4 regions of the Lelliottia amnigena genome follow, and region 2 is predicted to be linked to each of the others. Evidence: predicted binding sites of a transcription regulator. Region 2 holds the regulator's gene; each other region holds the start of a gene.
The links. The regulator PurR, encoded in region 2, represses purine synthesis genes. The targets are predictions, from matches to a motif close to CANGCAAACGTTTGCNTG.
Positions count from the first base shown of each region.

Region 1: pyrD (quinone-dependent dihydroorotate dehydrogenase) is a predicted target of PurR. The motif match lies at 2,173-2,190, and genes of this name have one in related genera.
Region 3: galS (HTH-type transcriptional regulator GalS) is a predicted target of PurR. The motif match lies at 4,207-4,224, and genes of this name have one in related genera.
Region 4: tusA (sulfurtransferase TusA) is a predicted target of PurR. The motif match lies at 3,822-3,839, and genes of this name have one in related genera.

Region 1 is NZ_CP077236.1:3,347,007-3,352,764, forward strand. Features, by position in the region: gene ssuD (FMNH2-dependent alkanesulfonate monooxygenase) at 1-509, opposite strand, end outside; gene I6L74_RS15615 (sulfonate ABC transporter substrate-binding protein) at 506-1,468, opposite strand; gene ssuE (NADPH-dependent FMN reductase) at 1,461-2,036, opposite strand; gene pyrD (quinone-dependent dihydroorotate dehydrogenase) at 2,284-3,294, shown strand; gene zapC (cell division protein ZapC) at 3,460-4,002, shown strand; gene I6L74_RS15635 (YcbX family protein) at 3,999-5,108, opposite strand; gene rlmKL (bifunctional 23S rRNA (guanine(2069)-N(7))-methyltransferase RlmK/23S rRNA (guanine(2445)-N(2))-methyltransferase RlmL) at 5,288-5,758, shown strand, end outside.
Region 2 is NZ_CP077236.1:3,690,276-3,696,033, forward strand. Features, by position in the region: gene punC (purine nucleoside transporter PunC) at 1-1,152, opposite strand, end outside; gene punR (DNA-binding transcriptional activator PunR) at 1,265-2,176, shown strand; gene purR (HTH-type transcriptional repressor PurR) at 2,195-3,220, opposite strand; gene cydH (cytochrome bd-I oxidase subunit CydH) at 3,517-3,606, shown strand; gene I6L74_RS17405 (MFS transporter) at 3,770-4,936, shown strand; gene sodB (superoxide dismutase [Fe]) at 4,975-5,556, opposite strand; gene I6L74_RS17415 (C40 family peptidase) at 5,679-5,758, opposite strand, start outside.
Region 3 is NZ_CP077236.1:280,955-286,712, reverse strand. Features, by position in the region: gene cirA (catecholate siderophore receptor CirA) at 1-57, shown strand, start outside; gene fghA (S-formylglutathione hydrolase) at 107-943, opposite strand; gene I6L74_RS01390 (YbfB/YjiJ family MFS transporter) at 1,082-2,230, shown strand; gene folE (GTP cyclohydrolase I FolE) at 2,335-3,003, shown strand; gene yeiB (DUF418 domain-containing protein YeiB) at 3,020-4,177, shown strand; gene galS (HTH-type transcriptional regulator GalS) at 4,333-5,355, shown strand; gene mglB (galactose/glucose ABC transporter substrate-binding protein MglB) at 5,653-5,758, shown strand, end outside.
Region 4 is NZ_CP077236.1:1,486,340-1,492,097, reverse strand. Features, by position in the region: gene I6L74_RS07105 (AI-2E family transporter) at 1-1,015, opposite strand, end outside; gene I6L74_RS07100 (MFS transporter) at 1,160-2,389, shown strand; gene I6L74_RS07095 (DcrB family lipoprotein) at 2,382-2,939, opposite strand; gene I6L74_RS07090 (7-cyano-7-deazaguanine/7-aminomethyl-7-deazaguanine transporter) at 3,012-3,677, opposite strand; gene tusA (sulfurtransferase TusA) at 3,899-4,144, shown strand; gene I6L74_RS07080 (TRAP transporter substrate-binding protein) at 4,291-5,274, shown strand; gene I6L74_RS07075 (TRAP transporter small permease) at 5,300-5,758, shown strand, end outside.

The DNA of each region.
Region 1 (5,758 bases), 340 kb from region 2:
GGCTGCTGAACCGGTGGGAAATAGAGTTTCGCATCACGTACGTGAATGTGTTTGCCTTCATAGGTGACGGTTTCGCCCTCAAGCAGACGACGCCAGACGCGGGTGAATTCTGCCGAGGCCTCATAGCGTTCGGTGTGGTCGAGGAAGACGCCGTCTCCCGCGAGTTCCGTCGGGTCGCTGCCGGTCACCAGATTAAACAGCGCACGCCCGTTTGAGAGTCGGTCAAGCGTGGCGGCCTGGCGTGCGGCAACGGTCGGGGAAACCACGCTTGGGCGCAGGGCGACTAAAAACTTCAGACGCTGCGTGACCGGGATCATGGCCGCGGCCACCAGCCAGGCATCTTCGCAGGAACGGCCAGTGGGAATCAGTACGCCGGTGAATCCGATTCTGTCTGCGGCTTGCGCGATTTGTTGCAGGTAGCCGTAATCGACCGGACGCGCCCCTTCCTCAGTACCAAGATAATGCCCATCACCGTGGGTCGGTAAAAACCAGAACAGATTAAGACTCATGATTTCGATCCTTCTTTGCCAGCGGGTTGCCAGATACGGTCGCGAATATCGATCTTTTTAGGGAGCAGACGGTTTTCATAAAACAGATCGGCGGTTTGTTGCTGCAAAACTGCCGTGTGGGCGTCAACAGGCTTGATCACGGTTATTGGGCGGTGATCCAGATAGCTTGCGATCACCGGTTCGGGCAGGCCCATGGTTTTTGCCAGCAGAGCGATACTCTCCTGACGTTGGCTTTGGGTGAGCGCATCTGCCTCACTGAAGGTGTTCAGCACACCTTGTATAAATTCGCCGTTCTTTTCGGCATAAGGACGCGCGGCAAGATAGAACGAACCGGTCTGTTTAAGCGTTTCGCCATCTTTTAGAACGCGAACGCCACCCTGAAGCAGAGCCGCAGAATAGTACGGGTCCCAGATGGCCCAGGCGTCCACGTTATTTTGCTGGAAAGCGGCGCGCGCATCGGCTGGGCTTAAGTAGATCGGCTGAATATCCTTGAACGTCAGGCCCGCTTGTTGCAGCGCGCGAAGCAACAGATTGTGCGAACTGGACCCTTTCTGGAACGCAACTTTATGGCCTTTAAGATCCGCGACGGTTTTAATCGGACTGTTTTCAGGCACCAGGATAACTTCGGCCTTAGGCTTGGCCGGTTCTACGCCCACGTAAACCAGATCAGCGCCTGCGGCCTGGGCGAATATCGGCGGAATATCTCCCGTACTGCCTACATCTATACTGCCCACATTGAGTGCTTCGAGCATTTGTGGGCCAGCCGGGAATTCAATCCACGAAAACGTGGTCTGCGGATAACGTTTTTCCAGCAGCTGATGGCTTTTTGCCAGCACCATGCTGATGCTGCCTTTCTGGTAGCCGATACGTAAACTTTCCGGCGCAGCATTCGCCGCATGAGCCAGCGCGGAGACGGCCAGCAAACCCGTTAGCCCGAGACGAAAGAGGTGTTTAAACATGGGCGACTCCTTTCAGACGGCCAAAGGTAGGGGCTTGAGCATCGCGGCGATGCAATGCCTGCCAAAACGTTTCGAGTGCGCTATCCAGACGCGATTGCAAGTTGGGGGTGAACTGTGGTTTATGCTGATAATCCACAACCTGAGAATCATCGGCGAACACGCCGTGCAGGATCTCCTGGGCTTTCAGCGCATTGAGAACGGGCTTGAGGGCATAATCAACGGCCAGCATATGGGCGACGGTGCCACCGGTCGCCAGCGGAAGGACGACTTTTCCCTCCAGCGCGCGTTCAGGCAGCAGATCGAGAAGCGTTTTTAGCGCGCCAGAAAATGAGGCTTTGTAAATCGGCGTCGCCACAATCAGGCCATCAGCCCCCTTGAGTTGCTGAATCAGCGCCTGAAGCGCCGGACTTTCAAACCGGGCATACAGCAGATCTTCAGGCTCAAAGTTATGCAGATTCCAGTGACACACTTCGACATCCCGCGAATTCAGCTGTTCGCGGGCATATTCCAGCAGGGCACTGGAACGTGAAGGAAAACGCGGACTTCCAGCCAACGTGATGACGCGCATGTTTGCTCCTTATAACCATTTGTTTGCTTTTATCTAACATTGATAACAATTTTCAGGAGTGTGACATTGCGGGGTTATTCCACTAAATGATTTATCTGGAATTAAAAATCCGGAAAATGCATAAGAAACCGCCAGAAAGGAAAACGATTGCGCAGAAAGCCGTTTTATTGCCTCAGGTCAATTCCCTTTCGCGCTGCGATCGCTGATAATCCGTGTCCGGTTTGCACACCGGAATCCAGGAGAGTTCATGTATTACCCCTTCGTTCGTAAAGCCCTTTTCCAGCTCGATCCCGAGCGCGCTCATGAATTGACATTCCAGCAGTTACGTCGCATTACAGGAACACCTTTGGAAGCGCTGGTGCGCCAGAAAGTGCAGGAAAAACCTGTTCAATGTATGGGACTGACGTTTAAGAATCCCCTGGGCCTGGCTGCTGGCCTGGACAAGAACGGCGAGTGTATTGATGCGCTGGGCGCGATGGGATTTGGTTCCATTGAAGTCGGCACGGTCACGCCACGGCCACAAGCAGGTAACGATAAGCCGCGACTGTTCCGTCTGGTTGAAGCCGAAGGGTTGATCAATCGAATGGGCTTTAATAATCACGGTGTCGATCATCTGATCGAGAACGTAAAAAAAGCGCATTTTGACGGCGTGCTGGGTATTAATATTGGCAAAAATAAAGATACGCCGGTAGAGCAGGGTAAAGATGACTATCTGATTTGTATGGAAAAAGTCTATGCTTATGCGGGTTATATTGCGGTTAATATCTCGTCGCCAAATACCCCTGGTTTACGTACGCTGCAATATGGTGAAGCGCTGGACGATCTGTTATCAGCCATTAAAAATAAACAAAATGAACTGCAGGCAATTCACCATAAATATGTTCCGGTCGCGGTTAAGATCGCCCCGGATCTTTCCGTGGATGAATTGATCCAGGTTGCTGATAGTTTGGTTCGCCATAATATTGATGGTGTTATTGCGACCAATACGACTCTCGATCGATCATTGGTCATCGGAATGAATAATTCGGATGAAATGGGTGGGTTAAGTGGTCGTCCGGTGCAATTAAAAAGCACAGAAATTATTCGCGCGTTGTCTGCAGAATTAAAAGGGCGTTTACCGATCATTGGCGTGGGGGGAATCGACTCGGTCATCGCTGCGCGTGAGAAGATGGCTGCGGGTGCGACGCTGGTACAAATTTATTCTGGTTTTATTTTTAAAGGCCCTCAATTGATTAAAGAAATCGTTAATCATATCTAAACTTTTCTCTCTATAAGACAACCAGGGCTTTATTTCCGGCCTTGGTTGTTTTATATTCCGTCATTGTTGCTTATTTAGACATTATGGTCTTTTATTTATTGATGTTATAAACGAAGCGACAATCAGGACATTTTAAGAACAGGATGTGAGGGACGGGAGAGGAAAATGCGAATTAAACCTGACGATAACTGGCGCTGGTATTTTTGTGAAGAGCACGATCGAATGATGCTCGATTTAGCCAATGGCATGTTATTTCGTTCTCGCTATGCCCGCCGTATGCTCACACCTGATGCCTTTGCCCCATCGGGCTTTTGCGTCGATGATGCAGCCCTTTATTTCTCGTTTGAAGAGAAGTGCCGCGACTTCGTGCTAACCAAAGAACAACGTGCTGAGTTGATTTTGAACGCGCTGGTGGCTATTCGTTTCCTCAAGCCTCAGATGCCGAAAAGCTGGCACTTTCTCGCTCATGGCCAGGCGTGGATGCCGGGCACGGGTGATGCAGCTTGCGTGCATCTCAGCGATACATCGGAAGAGGTGAGTTTGCTGGTGGTTGAGCCTGGCGAAAATGCAGCACTTTGCTTGCTGGCACAACCCGGCGTGATCATTGCCGGGCGTACGATGCAACTGGGTGATGCGATCAAAGTCATGAATGACAGACTCAAACCGCAGCTCCGTGTGGATTCATTTAGCCTGGAACAGGCCGTTTAAAGCTCAAGCTGTAGCGATGTTTTAGGGACGCAGCTGCAGCAAAGAATGGTGCCATCTTCGCCTACCGCTGATTTTTTCAATGCTGTCACTTCGCCGTCTATCAGTTTGATACGACAGCAACCGCAAATCCCCGCGCGACACGAATAAGGAACGCGAATTCCGGCTTGCTCCAGTTGCTCAAGCAAGACTTGTTGATTGTTCCCCTTGAGCGTTTGCCCTTGCCACTGAAGGGTCACCGCCGTTACAGGTTGCACTTCCACTTCTGCCGTTTCTTCTTCCGCGCCTGCGCCGTAGATTCGACCCGCTCCGGTGGACAGGATTTCGACTTCATCGCCCACGCGAATCACACCGCTGGAGCGAGGGATCAGGTTCTGACCAAAATCGACATCGCCGTTATCCTGCGCGGTTCGGAAAGATTGCAACGTTTTAAGCGGTTCGCCGGAAGGGTGTTTTTGACCTTTCTCAGGGCTGATAGTGGTGAAAATGCAGCGGCTACAGGGTTTGACGACATCGAAGATCACGCTGCCAATGCGAATCACTTTCCAGGTATCTTCTTCCCATGCTTGCGCGCCAGTCACAACCAGATTGGGGCGAAACTGCTCCATTTGTACGCTCGCGGAACAACGATTCTGTAAATCCCGCAGTGAGGCTTCATTGGTGAGCAGGAAAGGGAAACCGTCGGCAAAGGAAAGCGGAACGGATTCAAAGTGCTGAACGCGGCGCGTCAATTCGGGCCCTACCCAGCGCAACTGTACCGGGCGAGAGAAAAAGCCGCTTAGCCAACGGTTGATCTCTTCGGGGGCAATACGCGCTGTAAAATGATTGCGCCAGACTTCGGTCGGTTCATCAACGGGCGAGAAATCATTGAAGCGCGCAATGACGCTGGATCCGTCCGGTGCCGTGAGATGTAAACCGTCATGCAGCGGCGCGGGAATAAACCGCACCATTTGCGGAAACTGACGCGCAGTGATGAACGTTCCGTCAGGCTCAGTGACCATAAAAATGCGATCGAAAGCAAAACCGCTGACGTCTGCGAGTGCATGCGTCAGGCCAATTCCGCGCATTGATTTGACTGGATGGATAAAAAGCCTGGATAACGTCGCCACTGCACACTCCCCTCAATAAAAATAAGCCTTCAACTTTATGACATATCACCCGGATTATCTATATACACTTTATTCACTGGCGCGCCGTTTTGTTGGCTTCATCAGCGTGCTGGCGCGAGGCAAATCGAATGATTCTGTGTATAATGCGCAACAATTTTCTATGAGTAATAAGTGACAATATGAATTCTCTGTTTGCCAGTACGGCCCGTGGGCTGGAAGAGCTGTTAAAAACTGAACTGGAAAGCCTTGGCGCGCGTGAGTGCCAGGTCGTTCAGGGCGGTGTCCATTTTGAGGGCGACACGCGGCTTATTTACCAGAGCCTGATGTGGAGCCGTCTGGCGTCGCGCATCATGCTGCCTTTGGGTGCGTGCAAAGTCTACAGCGACCTTGACCTGTATCTCGGCGTGCAGGCGACTGACTGGACAGAGATTTTTGCACCTGGCGCGACCTTTGCTGTGCACTTTAGCGGACTGAATGATGAAATCCGCAATAGCCAATACGGTGCGCTGAAAGTGAAAGATGCGATTGTGGATAGCTTCACGCGCAAAAATCTTGAGCGCCCGAACGTGGATCGTGAAAACCCGGATCTGCGTATCAACGTGTGGCTGAACAAAGAGACTGCGCATATTTCGCTGGATCTGTGTGGGGAA
Region 2 (5,758 bases):
GGCTGAAACTTGCATGCGATAACCGAGTGCGGCGAGCGCGACCGTCACCAGCATCACGCTGGTGGTCGTCATCAATGGCGTGGCGATCAATGCCGAAACAATGAGGCTTGAGAGGAAACACAGACCCAATTGCAGCGTGTTTTGTAACGCCGCAGCACGACCCGTTGCATGAGGAAACGGACGTAGCGCCTGGGCAACCACGATCGGATAAATAGCGCCGTTGGCGACGGCCATCACGCAGAACGGAATTAAGATTTCAGCCAGGCCGACGTTTGGAATAAACCCGACAGCCCAGGTGCCGATAACGCTCAGTGCGTACAGCACCAACAGCCAGGGCAGCATCTGTTGCCCCTGCCATTTTTGCAGCGCTGCGCGACAGCCATAGCCGCCGACAAGGAACGCGATGGTCTGCGGCACGTAGCTCAGGCCAATCACTGCCGGGGTGTAACCCATGTCGTGCAGAATAAACGGTGAGCCAGTGAGCCAGGCAAAAAAGCTCGCGGAACAGGCCGCGTAAATCAGCACATTTCCACGATAAGCGCGGGAACGCAGCAGTGACATAAAGGTGACACGGGTCGCATTGTTCCCGACCGGCTTGGCTTGAGCGGGCTTAAGCGCAAACGCGGGCAGCATCAGAGCCAGGGTGATGATAAACAGCGTGGCAAAGATCGCCTGCCAGTCAAAATGCACCAGAATCCAGCTCCCGAGCAGCGGCGCCAGAGCCGGTGAAAGCCCCACGAGCGGCATGATGGTCGCAAAAATACGGTTAACGCGCGATGCGGGATAGTAGTCGGTGACCAGCGCCTGCCAGGTCACCGCGGCAGCACACACGCCAAACGCCTGTACAAAGCGCAGTACCAGCAGCCAGGTTGCATCACGCACCCACAGCATGCCCAGACATCCCAGCGCAAAGATGGTTAACCCGAGAAGAAGAATAGGTTTGCAGCCATAACGGTCAGAGAGCGGTCCCCACAGCAGCTGTGCGAAGGCAAAACCGGCCAGGAACAAGCTGAGGCTTGCGCTGATCGCGGCAGCAGGTGTCTGCAGGTCTTCCTGCATCGCGGCAAACGCCGGCAAATACATGTCGGTGGCTAAAAAGCCCAGCACGCTCAAACCGCCGAGCCAGACTAAGAATCCGTTGTTGGGTTGCATTGTCATTTCCTAATGAAGGCAGGTGTACTTTGGCGCAGAGTGTAGGGAGTGCAATCTGGCTTGTGAAACGCTAATATTTGGCGGTTGCGTTCAAAAATTTTGCAGGCAAAAAATGTGGTCTGAATATTCATTAGAAGTTGTGGATGCTGTCGCCCGAAATGGTAGCTTTAGCGGAGCCGCGCAAGAACTGCATCGCGTACCGTCTGCCGTCAGCTATACGGTACGTCAGATGGAGGAGTGGCTGGCGGTTCCCTTGTTCGAACGCCGTCATCGGGATGTCGTTCTGACCCCCGCTGGCGTATGGTTTTTGAAAGAAGGCCGATCTGTTATCAAAAAAATGATGATCACGCGTGAACAGTGCCAGCAGATTGCCAATGGCTGGCGCGGCCATCTTTCGATTGCGGTGGATAACATCGTTAAACCTGAACGGACGCGGCAGATGGTAGTCGATTTCTATCGCCATTTCTCGGATGTGGAACTTCGCGTGTCCCAGGAAGTGTTTAATGGCGTGTGGGATGCGTTATCCGACGGTAGGGTGGAGATGGCGATCGGCGCGACACAGGCCATTCCCGTCGGGGGCCGCTATGCCTTTCGGGACATGGGAACATTGAGCTGGCGCTGCGTGGTGGCAAGCGATCATCCTCTGGCAACGATTGAAGGCCCACTGAGTGATGACGTGTTGCGCAACTGGCCGTCGTTGGTGATGGAGGATACGTCACGATCGCTGCCAAAACGCATCACCTGGCTGCTTGATAACCAGCGGCGGGTCGTCGCGCCAGACTGGGAATCGTCGGCAACCTGTTTGTCGGCTGGGTTGTGTGTGGGGATGGTGCCTGTGCATTTCGCGCGTCCACGGATCGATCGCGGAGAATGGGTGGCGCTCGAGCTTGAAAATCCGTTTCCGGTCGCGGCCTGCTGCCTGACATGGCAGCAAAACGATATGTCGCCTGCGCTGGCCTGGTTGCTGGACTATTTAGGTGATAGTGAAACGCTGAACAGAGAGTGGCTACGGGAGCCGGAATAACCGGCCCCGTAGAAACGATTAACGACGGTAATCGCGGAACGGTCCATCAGCGACGGAGCGACGTTCAATCAGACGCGGATGGACTTCAATTGACTGAGACTCTTCACGCTTGCTGACGATACGATCCATCAGCATGTTGAACGCCGTTTCACCCAGGGAGTCTTTCGGCTGATGAATCGTCGTCAGTGCGGGAGTAAAGTAGCGAGCGTTGCGCACGTTATCATACCCGATCACGGAAATATCCTGCGGGACGCGTAAACCCAGCTCATCGGCTGCGCAAAGCGCACCCATTGCCATAATATCACCGCCGCAGAACACGGCTGTCGGACGATGTGACTGCGAAACAATCTGCTGCATCGCGCGGTAGCCCGATTCTGGCTCAAAGTCGCCCTGTACAATCCAGTTTTCCGGGACGGTAATCAGCGCTTCTTCCATGGCTTTCATAAAGCCCGCCAGGCGGCCAGCTCCGGTGTTGCGCTCAAGCGGGCCGGGGATGACACCAATCTCGCGATGACCACGTTCGATCAGGTAACGGCCAGCCATGTAACCGCCTTCGAAGGCGTTATCGTTAACGGAATCGGTAAAGTCTGCGCGCGTGTCACCCCAATCCATTACCACCATTGGGATATGACGATACTCCTCGAGCATCGACAGCACGGATTCTGGATATTCGGAACACATGACCAACAGGCCATCGACGCGCTTTTGCGCCATCATCGACAGGTAAGCGCGCTGTTTTTCCTGGCTGTTCCAGGCATTTCCCAGAATCAGGGTATAGCCTTTCTGGAAGCAGTTTTTCTCAACCGCTTCGATAATTTCGGCGAAATAGGCCGCTTCACTGCTGGTCGCCAGCAGACCAATTGACTTGGTGTGATTCACTTTCAAGCTGCGAGCAACGGCGCTCGGTGAGTAGTGCAATTCTTTGATTGCAGCCCAAACGGCGTTGCGCGTCTCTTCCGCCACGAAACGGGTTTTGTTAATTACATGTGATACGGTTGTAGTGGAAACGTTTGCGCGTTTCGCTACATCTTTAATTGTTGCCATTAGCTGTCACTCCAGACCATATCCTAAGCTCCTGATAAATTGAGAGGTAAACGTTTGCCTTCTCTCACCCTAATCTCGCAAATTGAATTGCGATACGCCGGGAAAACGACACAGGACGTCAGGAGGGGGTCAGTGGCCGGTACGCTTATAAATTTAGCGTGGAATTTTGTCTTATCTTGATGAAAAGGGGAAGCGCAAAAAAGGTTATCAGCCTAAATCCAGGAAGATTTTTGAGGTAAACTGTGTAAAAATGAGCAAGCTCACTTTTCATGTGGGGATTAAAAGGAGAAAAATTGATGAATACCGATCTTAAGTTTTCGTTAACGACCACGATTATCGTGCTGGGTTTGATTGTTGCGGCAAGTTTTACAGCTATTCTGCACTGATTCAGGCGGGGGAGAGCCTTCTCCCTCGTTTTCTTCCTTTCATTGTTACTCTCCCGACAATAATCTTTTGCCAATTTGTTAACTTCTCATTTTTTGTGATTGCTGTCATGCTTTCGGCATGTTTTTCTGTGTCGCGTAAAGGCACAGTATCCGGAGTTAATGAATGAAAATCAATTTTCCACTGCTGGCCCTTGCGATTGGCGCATTTGGGATCGGCACCACCGAGTTTTCCCCAATGGGGCTTTTACCGGTCATCGCTAAAGGGGTTGACGTTTCTATTCCTGCGGCGGGCATGCTGATCAGTGCTTATGCCATTGGCGTGATGATCGGCGCACCCCTGATGACGTTACTGCTTTCCCATCGCGCGCGTCGTAATGCGCTTATTTTTCTGATGGCCATCTTCACGCTGGGTAATGTGCTTTCGGCGCTCTCTCCGGACTACACCACCCTCCTGTTGTCGCGCATTCTGACAAGCCTCAACCACGGCGCATTCTTTGGTTTAGGATCGGTAGTGGCCGCAAGCGTGGTACCCAAACATAGGCAGGCCAGCGCGGTCGCCACGATGTTTATGGGGCTAACGATTGCGAATATTGGCGGCGTGCCGGCGGCCACCTGGCTGGGTGAAGTCATCGGCTGGCGTATGTCTTTCCTTGCGACAGCGATGCTGGGTGTCGTGGCGATGATCGCGCTGTTCTTCTCGTTGCCGAAAGGCGGAGCGGGCGAGCGTCCGGATGTGCGCAAAGAGCTGTCGGTTCTGCTCCGTCCGCAGGTGCTGTCTGCGCTGTTGACGACGGTACTGGGCGCTGGAGCGATGTTTACGCTCTATACCTATATTTCGCCCGTGCTGCACGACATTACGCATGCCACACCGTTCTTTGTAACGGCAATGCTGGTGTTGATTGGTGTGGGATTCACCCTCGGCAACTACCTGGGCGGCAAACTGGCGGACCGTTCAGTGAGCGGTACATTGAAAGGATTCTTGACGTTGCTCATCGTCATCATGGTCGCCATTCCTTGGCTGGCTCGTAACGAGTTCGGTGCTGCTATCGCCATGGTGGTATGGGGTGCTGCGACGTTTGCGGTGGTACCGCCGTTGCAGATGCGTGTCATGCGAGTGGCGCACGAAGCACCTGGGCTTTCATCTTCCGTGAATATCGGGGCGTTTAACCTGGGCAATGCGCTGGGTGCAGCGGCAGGGGGCGCGGTGATTTCCGCTGGGCTGGGATACAGTTTTGTTCCGGTTATGGGGGCGATTATTGCGGGGTTGGGTCTGCTGTTGGTGCTTTTGTCCGGGCGCCAACAACCGCAACCCGCTTGCGCAGCCGAGTGATAAAAACGCAGAAGGGTTAGCCCTTCTGCGAGTCGTTTTTACGCGGCGAAGTTCTTCGCAACAAATTCCCAGTTAACCAGCGCCCAGAAATGCTCCAGGTAGTTTGGGCGAGCGTTGCGGTAATCGATATAGTAAGCGTGTTCCCACACATCGACGGTCATTAGCGGTGTGGCAGCTGTAGTCAACGGCGTTCCCGCGTTGGACGTCGACACGATCGCCAGTTTGCCATCCGCCTCTTTCACCAGCCAGGTCCAGCCTGCGCCAAAGTTTTTAACCGCCGCATCCGTAAACTTCGCTTTAAATTCTGCAAAGCTGCCGAAAGCCTTGTTGACGGCAGTTGCCAGTTCGCCAGTGGGTTCTCCGCCTGCGTTAGGTGCCAGACAGTTCCAGTAGAAAGTATGATTCCAGACCTGTGCGGCGTTATTGAATACACCGCCCTCTGAGCTGCGTACGATCTCTTCCAGGGTTTTCCCTTCAAAGGCCGTATCTTTGATCAGATTGTTAAGGTTGGTGACATAGGTCTGATGATGTTTGCCGTAATGGTACTCCAGAGTTTCCACGGAAATATGGGGGACCAGGGCGTCTTTTGCATACGGTAATGCAGGTAATTCGAACGACATTGCTTCTCTCCTTATTATTTTAAATACACTCAATAACCACACTGAATGCAAGGATAGAGTAGCAAATTGAAAGAGTCGGCAAAAGAGGAACTTACCCTGCCGACAGCGCGGCAGGGCAGGGATTAACGGATGGTTTTCGGGGTCATTACGCGGCGAGCGCCAACGTAGTGGCGGACCCAATAATCTTCGCTCAAGGAGGTTA
Region 3 (5,758 bases), 1.1 Mb from region 2:
TACAGCTATACGGAAGATGGCCGTCGTTACTTTATGGCCGTAGATTATCAGTTCTGATGTATGAAATGCCCGGTGAGCGAAAGGCTACCGGGCATAATGCTCGGGCTTACTTGAACAAATGCTCCGCATGGAAACGGAGATGATCTTCAATATACGATGCGATGAAATAGTAGCTGTGATCGTGACCCGGCTGAATGCGTAACGTCAGCGGCCAGGCTTTCTGGCGCGCCACTTCTGCAAGGACAGCTGGCTGGAGCTGGTTGGCGAGGAACTGATCCGCATCGCCCTGATCGATAAGCGTAGGAATGGCGTCTCCCGGCTGGCTCGCCTGCATCAGCGCACAGCTGTCCCACTCCTGCCATTTATCCGTATCTTCACCCAGATAGTGTGAAAACGCTTTTTGTCCCCACGGTACCTGCGTGGGATTCACGATCGGGGCAAACGCCGACACGCTGGTGAACATGCCAGGATTTTTGAGCGCCATAATGAGCGCACCGTGTCCGCCCATCGAATGCCCGCTGATCGCGCATCGGTCACCGACATCAAATTCCGCTGCAATCAGCGCGGGCAGTTCATTACGAATGTAATCATACATCCGGTAATGGCTTGCCCACGGCTGCTGCGTGGCGTTCAGATAAAATCCTGCGCCTTTACCTAAGTCGTAACCCGCATCATCGGCGACATCATCGCCACGGGGACTGGTGTCCGGCATAACAAGAGCAATGCCCAGCTCGGCGGCAACGCGCTGCGCACCCGCTTTGGTGGTGAAGTTTTCATCGTTGCAGGTCAGGCCAGAAAGCCAGTACAGCACCGGCGGTTTTGCCTTCCCGTCGGTTGGCGGTAGAAATATACTGAACGTCATCGCGCAATTCAGTGTTGTGGAGTCGTGCCGCCAGCGCTGCTGCCGACCTTCAAAACAACGGTGCTCTTCGAGCAGTTCCATGCAAGGCTCCTTAATGCATACAGGTATTCATTAAACCCATAATACATATTATTCATTCACCTGTGAGCAACTTTCACTTCCGCTGTTACCCGATATACTGCATCATAAATTTACTTAAATTTAACATTTGGAGCGATCATGGCGCTGCGTATCGCGCTTAGTGGATTTGTGGTGCTTGTCGTCGCGATGGGAATAGGGCGTTTTGCCTTTACGCCCCAGGTTCCGCTGATGATCGCGGCTGGACAGCTGACGCTTACCAGCGCCGGATTAGTGGCTGCCATGAATTATCTTGGCTACCTGGTCGGTGCATGGGATGCCATGCGTGCGCATCGTTTTGTCGAAGGGCGCTTGTATCTGGGGATTGTAGGCTCCGTGGCGCTGACGCTGCTCTCTGCTGTGGCGGATAACGCCATCGTACATGGAATGATACGCTTTGTGATCGGCTGCATGAGCGGCTGGTCCATGGTGTTGATCGCCGCGTGGACCAATGAACGGCTGGCGCATTCCGGCAAGCCTGGTCTGAGCGCGGCAGTGTTTGCGGGTCCAGGGGCGGGCATTGCGCTCAGCGGCCTGCTGGCCGTTTATATTCAGGCGCGATCGCTTTCGGCGGGTGCAGCCTGGCAAATTTATGGCGTACTGGCGCTGATTTTAATTGTGCTGGTGGCGCGCTATTTACCGCGTGGCGGACAGCTGCACCGCCCTGGTACCGCACCCGATCCGCTGGTACTGACACCCGATTTGCGTCGCCTGGTCTGGAGCTATAGCCTGGCCGGGTTTGGGTATATTCTTCCGGCGACATTTTTGTCGCAGATGGCCGCTTTGCGTTTTCCGGGAAGCCTGTTTGCCCAGTTTGTCTGGCCGATTTTTGGCGTAGCGGCCGTGGTGGGGATCGCGTTGAGTATCGCACTGCGCCATGTCTCGACGTCGAATCGACGTTTATCCATTGTGCTGTGGTTGCAGGGATTGGGCGTTTTTGCCGCCTGGTTAATGCCGGGGATCGCGGGTCTGGTGACCGGTGCGTTGCTGGTCGGAGGCGGATTTCTCTGCGCCGTTCAACTCTCGCTGCTGTGTGGTCGCGAGCTGGCACCCGAACATACCCGTTACATGGCGGGACTCTTGACCACGGGATACGCGATAGGCCAGCTGGTGGGCCCGGTGACATCCGCGATTTCCACCTGGCTGACTCACCAACTGGAGCCTGCGCTGGGTCTGGCGGGTGTCGCCCTGATTGTTGGCGGAGCACTGGTCTGGAACCGTCAGGCTGAAAGGCAACGGCAATCGCAATAATTATCGCTGTGAATACTGGATTATGTGCGTCACCTCACGCACAATGAGCGAACACTTTTGCCTCTATGAGGGTAAAAGGCAGCCACACCTGCAGGAGAAAAATAATGCCATCACTCAGTAAAGAAGCCGCTCTCGTCCACGAAGCGCTGGTTGCGCGTGGTCTTGAAACCCCGCTGCGTCCACCGGTCACCGAACTGGACAATGAAACACGCAAACGTCTTATTGCCGGGCACATGACCGAGATTATGCAGTTGCTGAATCTCGACCTGAGCGACGACAGCCTGATGGAGACGCCGCAACGCATCGCAAAAATGTATGTCGACGAGATTTTCTCCGGCCTGGATTACGCTAATTTCCCAAAAATCACCGTCATCGAAAATAAAATGAAAGTCGATGAAATGGTGACCGTGCGCGAAATTACGTTGACGAGTACCTGCGAACACCACTTTGTTACTATCGATGGCAAAGCGACCGTGGCGTATATCCCTAAAGATACGGTGATTGGCCTGTCTAAAATTAACCGCATTGTGCAGTTCTTTGCCCAGCGTCCGCAGGTTCAGGAACGTTTGACCCAGCAAATTCTGACTGCGCTTCAAACGCTGTTGGGGACCAACAATGTGGCTGTATCCATTGATGCCGTGCATTATTGCGTGAAAGCGCGCGGCGTACGTGATGCCACCAGTGCAACGACCACGACCTCCCTTGGCGGTCTGTTTAAGTCGAGCCAGAATACCCGTCAGGAATTTCTGCGCGCAGTGCGTCACCACAACTGATCGGAAGGCAGGATAAATGGAGCGTAATGTCACGCTGGATTTTATACGTGGCGTTGCCATCCTCGGTATCCTGCTGCTCAACATTAGCGCCTTTGGTCTGCCAAAGGCGGCTTATCTCAATCCTGCCTGGTATGGCGAAATCACCCGCCGCGACGCATGGACCTGGGCGATTTTAGATCTGTTTGCGCAGGTCAAATTCCTCACGCTCTTTGCGTTACTTTTTGGTGCGGGTCTCCAGATTTTGCTCAAGCGCGGCAAGCGCTGGATTCAGTCCCGCCTCACGCTGCTGGTCATCCTCGGGTTTATTCACGGTCTGTTTTTGTGGGATGGCGACATTCTTCTGGCCTATGGTTTAGTCGGGCTGATTTGCTGGCGCATGATCCGCGACGCGCAGGATGCCAAAAGCCTGTTTAACACTGGCGTGATGCTCTATGCCATTGGCATTGGGGTCCTGCTGCTGCTGGGTATGATTTCGGGCGGTACCACGAATCGTTCGTGGATCCCTGGCGCGGCATCGCTCCAGTATGAGCAATACTGGAAGCTGAAAGGCGGCGTCGAAGCGATCAGCAATCGGGCGGATATGCTCGGAGACAATCTGCTCGCATTAGGGGCGCAATACGGCTGGCAGCTGGCGGGGATGATGCTGATCGGTGCCGCGCTGATGCGCACCGGCTGGCTAAAAGGGGCGTTTAGCCTCAGGCATTATCGCCTCACGGGAGCCGGACTGGTTCTGTTGGGCATGGCGATTAACCTGCCTGCGGTGAGTGCGCAATGGATGTTGGGCTGGGACTATCGCTGGTGTGCTTTTCTGTTGCAGGCTCCGCGAGAGCTAAGCGCGCCGTTCCAGACCATCGGCTATGCGTCGCTTATTTTCGGGTTCTGGCCGCAAATTGCACGTTTCAGATTAGCCGCTGCTGTCGCGTGCGTTGGACGCATGGCTCTCAGTAATTACCTGCTGCAAACCGTAATCTGCACGACGCTTTTCTATCGATTAGGCCTGTTTATGAAATTCGACAGGTTCCAGCTCATGGCATTTGTGATCCCCGTTTGGATGGTCAACATGCTCTTTTCCGTTATCTGGTTGCGCTATTTCCGTCAGGGCCCGGTGGAATGGGTATGGCGTCAATTAACCGCACTTGCTTCGGGTGTTTCATTGAATAATACATCCAGATAACGATCTGGATCACAATCATTAACAAAACGGATGTAACCGTTTTCATCTGTGTGAGCTTCTTCACGTAGTCCCTTCTCCGTCGCTGCCAAAATAGCCTCCTTGCTAAACACAGGGGGTGTCTGTGAGTTGCTGCAATCCTACAAAGTGTGGTGAATATGATCACCATTCGTGACGTGGCCCGCATCGCGGGTGTTTCTGTTGCTACCGTTTCTCGCGTCCTGAACAACAGCGCGCTGGTGAGTCCTGAAACGCGTGAAAGCGTGATGAAAGCGGTCACGCAGCTGGGCTATCGGCCAAATGCTAACGCTCAGGCGCTCGCCACTCAGGTGAGTGACACCATCGGCGTTGTGGTGATGGATGTGTCAGATGCATTCTTTGGCGCGCTGGTGAAAGCCGTGGACGTTGTTGCCCAGCAGCACAATAAATACGTGCTGATCGGCAACAGCTATCATGAAGCTGAAAAAGAGCGTCATGCCATTGAAGTGCTGATACGTCAGCGATGTAACGCCCTGATTGTTCACTCAAAAGCGTTGAGCGATGAAGAGTTGGCAGGTTTCATGGATCACATCGATGGGATGGTTCTGATTAACCGCGTTGTACCGGGCTACGCCCACCGCTGCGTGGCGCTGGATAACGTCAGCGGCGCCATGATGGCCACGCGAATGCTGATCAATAACGGCCACCAGCGCATCGGTTATCTGGCCTCAAGCCATCACATTGAAGATGACGACATGCGGCGTGAGGGCTGGCAGAACGCAATGAAAGAAGCGGGGATTATGCCTGTCGATAGCTGGATAGGTACCGGTGCACCGGATATGCAGGGTGGGGAGGCCGCCATGGTCGAATTGCTAGGACGCAATTTGCAGCTCACGGCGGTATTTGCCTACAACGACAGCATGGCCGCCGGGGCGCTTACCGCGCTAAAAGACAACGGAATTGCGGTGCCACAGCATTTGTCATTGATTGGTTTCGATGATATCCCCATTGCGCGGTACACAGACCCTCAGCTAACCACGGTGCGTTACCCTATTGCGTCGATGGCGCGTCTTGCCACTGAGTTGGCGTTACAGGGCGCCGCAGGGCAGCTTGATTCGAGCGCAACACACTGTTTCATGCCAACTTTAGTGCGTCGTCATTCTGTTGCTATTCGGCAAATTGTGGCTCCGATCACTAACTGATAACGATGAGTGATGTAACCGTTTTCAATCTGTGAGTAAATTCACAGTATCTTAACAAGGCGCTGACTATGATGTCAGCGTTTTAGGAACTGAAACGCTATGTAACGGTGATTAATCACTTTTACTATAGCCAAAGTGCCGCAAACAACCATAAAGCGCATTTCTGGAGCGTTACCGAACACGGAAGAGAGAAATTTTATAAGTGAACTTCGGCGGTCAGTAACGTTTTTTTAACACCCGCCTGCCGATCGTTATTCACAAGAAGAATTACCCTGCATAAAAAAAACCGGAGATACCATGAATAAGAAGGTTTTGACTCTGTCTGCCGTTATGGCAAGCATGCTTTTTGGCGCAGCAGCGCACGCTGCGGATACCCGTATTGGCGTGACAATCTATAAATACG
Region 4 (5,758 bases), 2.2 Mb from region 2:
CAAGAAGAATCGCCAGTTTGCCGCCGCCTTTGGTGGTTTCCATCCATATTTTACAGACGCTGGTGAGCGGTACGGAAAGCAGCATCCCGACCGGGCCGAGTAGCCATCCCCAGATTAATAATGACAGGAAGACGACCATCGTTGACATGCCCAGGCGGTGGCCCATCATGCGTGGCTCTACGATATTGCCCAGGATCATATGCACCACCAGGAATAGCGCGCCGACCAGCATGCATTCGTAAAAACCGTTGAACAGAAACGCCTGGATCATCGGCGGCACGGCGGAAAGCACCGCGCCGATATTGGGCACGTAGTTCATCAGAAACGCCAGCACGCCCCACATCAGCGCGAACTGTACGCCCATGAGCGTCAGCCCCAGCCACACAATCACGCCGGTCCACAGGCTCAGTAGCGTTTTCAGCGCCAGATATTTGGATACGCCTTTTAGCGCGCGGTGCAGGCCCGCAATATGAATTTGCGGATTATTGAGCGCAAAGCGCAGTTTGTACGGCACATGGCGCACCTCAAACAGCATAAAGACCACCGTCATCACCAGCAGCAAAATGCTGGCCATCGCACCAGAAAGCCCGGTCATCAGCGTGGTGGCGAAGGTCATGATTTTTTCTGAATCCATGCGCTGCAACATGCGTTCAGGCGACATGTGAAGATTGAGGAACGGCAGCATCTCCTGTAATTCCAGCGCCTTGCGGGTCAGTTCTTTGTTGTATTTTGGGAGCATGGTAGAAAATTCACTGAGCGAGGCCGCCAGCACGCCGAACAGCGCTGTCAGCACGATCAGCATGACCAGGACAACGATGGTGATCGCCACGGGCCGTCTGATGCCCCGACGGATAAACCAGGTGACTAATGGATTGAGAACGATAGCGAAAAAGAGCGCCAGTAAAAGTTGAACAATAATATCGGCTGCGGCATGGATCCCCGCGAGGATCACCACCAGACAGGCGAGTTTTAACAGAATATGGAGACCCGTTTTATCGGGCTGAGCGGATGTCATGCTGATTCCTTATGTTGTATGCCCGTTAAGTGTAGTGCCTGCGATGCGCTTCGCTTGAGGCTGTTAATCTGAAAGTCGCTGCTGATTTTCACCGCGTGACGTGGTAATAGTGAAACACTGTTGCAAAAATCCAGGTAGAAAGTCATGCCCGTACCTGCCGCCGAACCGGCGCTTAGCGGATTGCGCCTCAATCTGCGCATTGTTTCTGTTGTCATGTTTAACTTCGCCAGCTATCTCACCATTGGTCTGCCGCTGGCGGTCTTGCCCGGTTATGTCCACGACGTGATGGGATACAGCGCCTTCTGGGCGGGGCTGGTGATCAGCCTGCAATATTTCGCCACGCTGTTGAGCCGTCCACAGTCAGGGCGTTATGCCGACCTGTTTGGACCAAAAAGTATCGTGGTGGTTGGATTATGCGGCTGTTTCCTGAGCGGCCTGAGTTATTTGCTGGCAGCCACCACCAGCGGCTGGCCGATAATGAGTCTGGCGCTGCTGTGCCTTGGGCGCGTGATTTTGGGAATAGGGCAAAGCCTGGCGGGAACGGGCTCAACGCTGTGGGGCGTGGGCGTCGTCGGTAATGCGCACATTGGCCGCGTGATTTCGTGGAACGGGATCGTGACTTACGGCGCGATGGCGCTCGGCGCACCGCTTGGGGTGCTGTGCTATGCGTGGGGCGGGCTGCACGGCCTGGCTCTGACCATTATGGCCGTCGCGTTTATTGCTATTTTGCTGGCGATTCCACGACCAAAAGTCAAAGCCACGAAAGGCAAGCCGCTGCCGTTTCGCGCCGTTCTCGGGCGCGTCTGGCCGTACGGCATGGCGCTGGCGCTCGCCTCCGCCGGTTTTGGCGTGATCGCCACCTTTATCACGCTGTTCTACGACGCCAAAGGCTGGGATGGCGCGGCGTTCGCGCTGACGCTGTTTAGCTGCGCGTTTGTCGGGGCGCGTTTGCTGTTCCCGAACGGCATCAATCGCCTTGGCGGCCTGAACGTGGCGATGATTTGCTTCGCCGTTGAGATTATCGGCCTGCTGTTGACCGGGATCGCCGACGAACCATGGATAGCGAAGATTGGCGTGTTCCTCGCGGGCGCAGGATTTTCATTGGTCTTTCCCGCGCTCGGCGTGGTGGCGGTTAAAGCGGTACCGCAGCAAAACCAGGGATCGGCACTGGCCACCTACACGGTGTTTATGGATATGTCGCTGGGCGTGACGGGCCCGCTGGCAGGGCTGCTGATGGCGTGGGCGGGCGTGCCGGTGATTTATCTGGCAGCGGCGGGGCTGGTGGGGGTGGCATTACTGCTGACGTGGCGCTTAAAAAAACGGCCCCCGACGCAAACGCCGGAGGCCGTTGAATCCTCATCAAAAATTACTTGATGACGATGGTATTGATGATGTTTTCAGCCGTGGTTTGTGCTTTCTGCTGATCTTCTGCTGGCAGCGTGATCTGCAGGGTCAGCAGTTTGCCATCTACTTTACCGAGCACCACGGAAGAGTAAGCGGTCTGGCCCTTCGCGGAGATGATGCTGTCCAGCTGTTGCAACGTGTGGCCTTTCAAGTCGATAGACTTGTTGGTCACAACCTGGAGCTGCGGGTCGCGGCTACGCTGCTGATCTTCCAGACGCTTTGCCAGCACGGCCAGATCTTCGTTGGAGTCGTCGCCCACAATCACAATCACGGCTTTCTGTCCGGTTGCATCGGAATAGACGTGCATATTATTCGCCTGCGTCCCCAGCTTACCGCTCTGATCGGTCATATCCGCTGGCAGGGCGAAACTGAGTTTGCCATCCATCAGCTCGACCGCCTGGCCGGTCGCATTACTTTCTGCGGCCGCGCCCTGAACAGGTGTTTTGGTGTCGCTGTTATCACAGGCCGCAAGACCCACGACCAGCAGGCCAATCCCGACATACTTAACCAGATTGCGCATTGACTTCTTCCTTTCGATAAACGGCCATAACGGCTCATTCATCCATCTTATCACAACTGATAAAGCGAACGTTTAACCAGCCTGCAATGCCGTGATTTCAGATTTATCTGCCAGCCTTTTCAGCAGCATATTTAACAATACGCCGTACATCGGCAGGAAGAACACGATGCTAATAAGCACCTTGAAGCAGTAATCGACCAGCGCGATTTCCATCCAGTGCTCGGCCATAAATGCATCGGGGCTGCGCCAGAAGGCAATAAAGAAGAAGGCCAGCGTGTCGCTCACGTTACCGAACAGCGTTGAGGCGGTCGGTGCCATCCACCAGCGATGGTTTTGACGCAGACGGTTAAATACATGGACGTCAAGAATCTGTCCCAGCGCATAGGCCATAAAGCTTGCGGCGGCGATACGGGCAACAAACAGGTTGAAGTGCAGTAGCGCCTCGAAACCTTGCCAGCTTCCCATATAAAAAAGTGATGAAATGCCATACGACACGAACAGCGCAGGCAGCATCACCGCAAAAATAATGCGTCGAGCCAGCGGCGCGCCAAAAATGCGCACGGTTAAATCAGTCGCGAGAAAAATAAACGGGAAACTGAATGCGCCCCAGGTGGTATGAAAACCAAAAATGGCGATCGGGAGCTGCACCAGATAGTTGCTGGAGGTAATCACCAGCAGATGAAAAAGCGATAGCCAGAACAACGCTTTTACGCGCTGCGATTGAGAGAACTGCGTCATATTGTGACCTTTTTGATTAATGTTTGGGGTGAGGGAACCCAATTTGAATCTGACACCTTAGGCTTCAACAACGAGGCCTGATGGCCCAGATTCTGAACCGGCCGCATAATACTGCTTTGCCTGTACATTGCAATGGCTAATTTTCACGCAATCGTTAACCTGGTTTGCTTTGCCCAAAACGCGGCGTAAACTACAGCCGTTTTTAGATGATTGAGACGATGATGACCGACCTGTTTTCCACTCCAGACCACACCCTTGATGCCCAGGGCCTTCGCTGCCCGGAGCCTGTTATGATGGTGCGTAAAACCGTGCGCACGATGCAAACCGGCGAAACGCTGCTGATTATCGCTGACGATCCGGCGACCACGCGAGACATCCCCGGTTTTTGTACTTTTATGGAACATGAGCTGATCGCGAAAGAGACCGACGCGCTGCCGTATCGCTATCTTTTACGCAAAGGCGCGTGATCGAATCTACGATTTCAAACCATCGTTTCAAAATTTATCGCTTTTGTGAGTTGCTTCACCCCCGCTTTCCAGGACGTAGTCTAATTTTTAAGCGTAAAAATAAAACAACGTTTTAACGCTTATCTCACTACCCTGGAGTTGACCCGATGAAAACGACCCTTAAGCCGTTACTGGCCTCGTTGTGCCTGTCCACCGCGTCACTGCTGTTCGCCACCACGGCGGCAGCGCAAACGATCAAAGCTGCTGATGTTCATCCTGAAGGCTACCCAAACGTGGTGGCCGTGCAAAACATGGGTGAAAAACTCAACCAACAAACCGATGGCAAGCTGGAGATTAAAGTTTTCCCTGGCGGCGTCCTGGGCGATGAAAAGCAAATGATTGAACAGGCGCAGATGGGCGCTATCGATATCATTCGCGTCTCAATGGCGCCTGTGGCGGCGATTTTACCGGATATCGAGGTCTTTACTCTGCCGTACGTGTTCCGCGACGAAGACCACATGCACAAGGTGATTGACGGTGATATCGGCAAAGAGATTGGCGAAAAACTGACGGCTAACCCGAAATCGCGCCTGGTGTTTCTGGGCTGGATGGACTCCGGCACGCGTAATCTGATCACCAAAGAGCCGATCGTCAAACCAGAAGACCTGCAGGGCAAGAAAATCCGCGTGCAGGGCAGCCCGGTCGCACTGGCAACCTTGAAAGCGATGGGGGCCAACTCGGTAGCGATGGGCGTCAGCGAAGTCTATAGCGGGATGCAAACCGGGGTGATTGACGGCGCGGAAAACAACCCGCCAACCTTTGTGGCGCATAACTACATGCCGGTTGCTAAAAACTACACCCTCAGCGGCCACTTCATCACGCCGGAAATGCTGCTCTACTCCAAAGTGAAATGGGACAAACTCAGCGCTGACGATCAGCAGAAAATCAAAACTCTGGCGCGTGAGGCGCAATTTGAGCAGCGCAAACTCTGGGACGCTTACAACCAGCAGGCGCTGGATAAAATGAAAGCGGGCGGCGTGCAATTCCACGACATCGACAAAGCGGTGTTTATCAAGGCGACTGAACCGGTGCGCGCGCAGTACGGCGATAAGCACAAGGAACTGATGCAGGCCATCGCGGACGTCCAGTAAACCCTAACGTGTTCGTGGAGGACGTATGTCCGAACTCTACCTGAAGTGGATGGACCGCCTGTACCTCTTCGCCATGGGCGTCGCGGGCGTGTCGCTACTGGTCATGACGATTGTTATCCCCATCGGCATTTTCTCGCGCTATGTGCTCAATCGCGGGGAATCCTGGCCGGAACCGATCGCGATTATTTGCATGGTGACTTTCACCTTTATCGGCGCGGCGGTGGGGTATCGCGCCGGGTCGCATATTGCGGTGAATATGCTCACCGATCGTCTGCCCGACATGCTCAAAAACCTGTGCGCGCGGATCGTGGATCTGCTGATGTTGCTCATTTCCGCATTGATCTTCTGGTACAGCCTGCTGCTGTGTATCGAACTGTGGGAACAGCCCGTCGCAGAGTTCCCCATCCTCACGTCGGGTGAAAGCTATCTGCCGTTGCCGGTAGGTTCGGCCATTATGATCCTGTTTGTCATTGAGCGTTTGCTG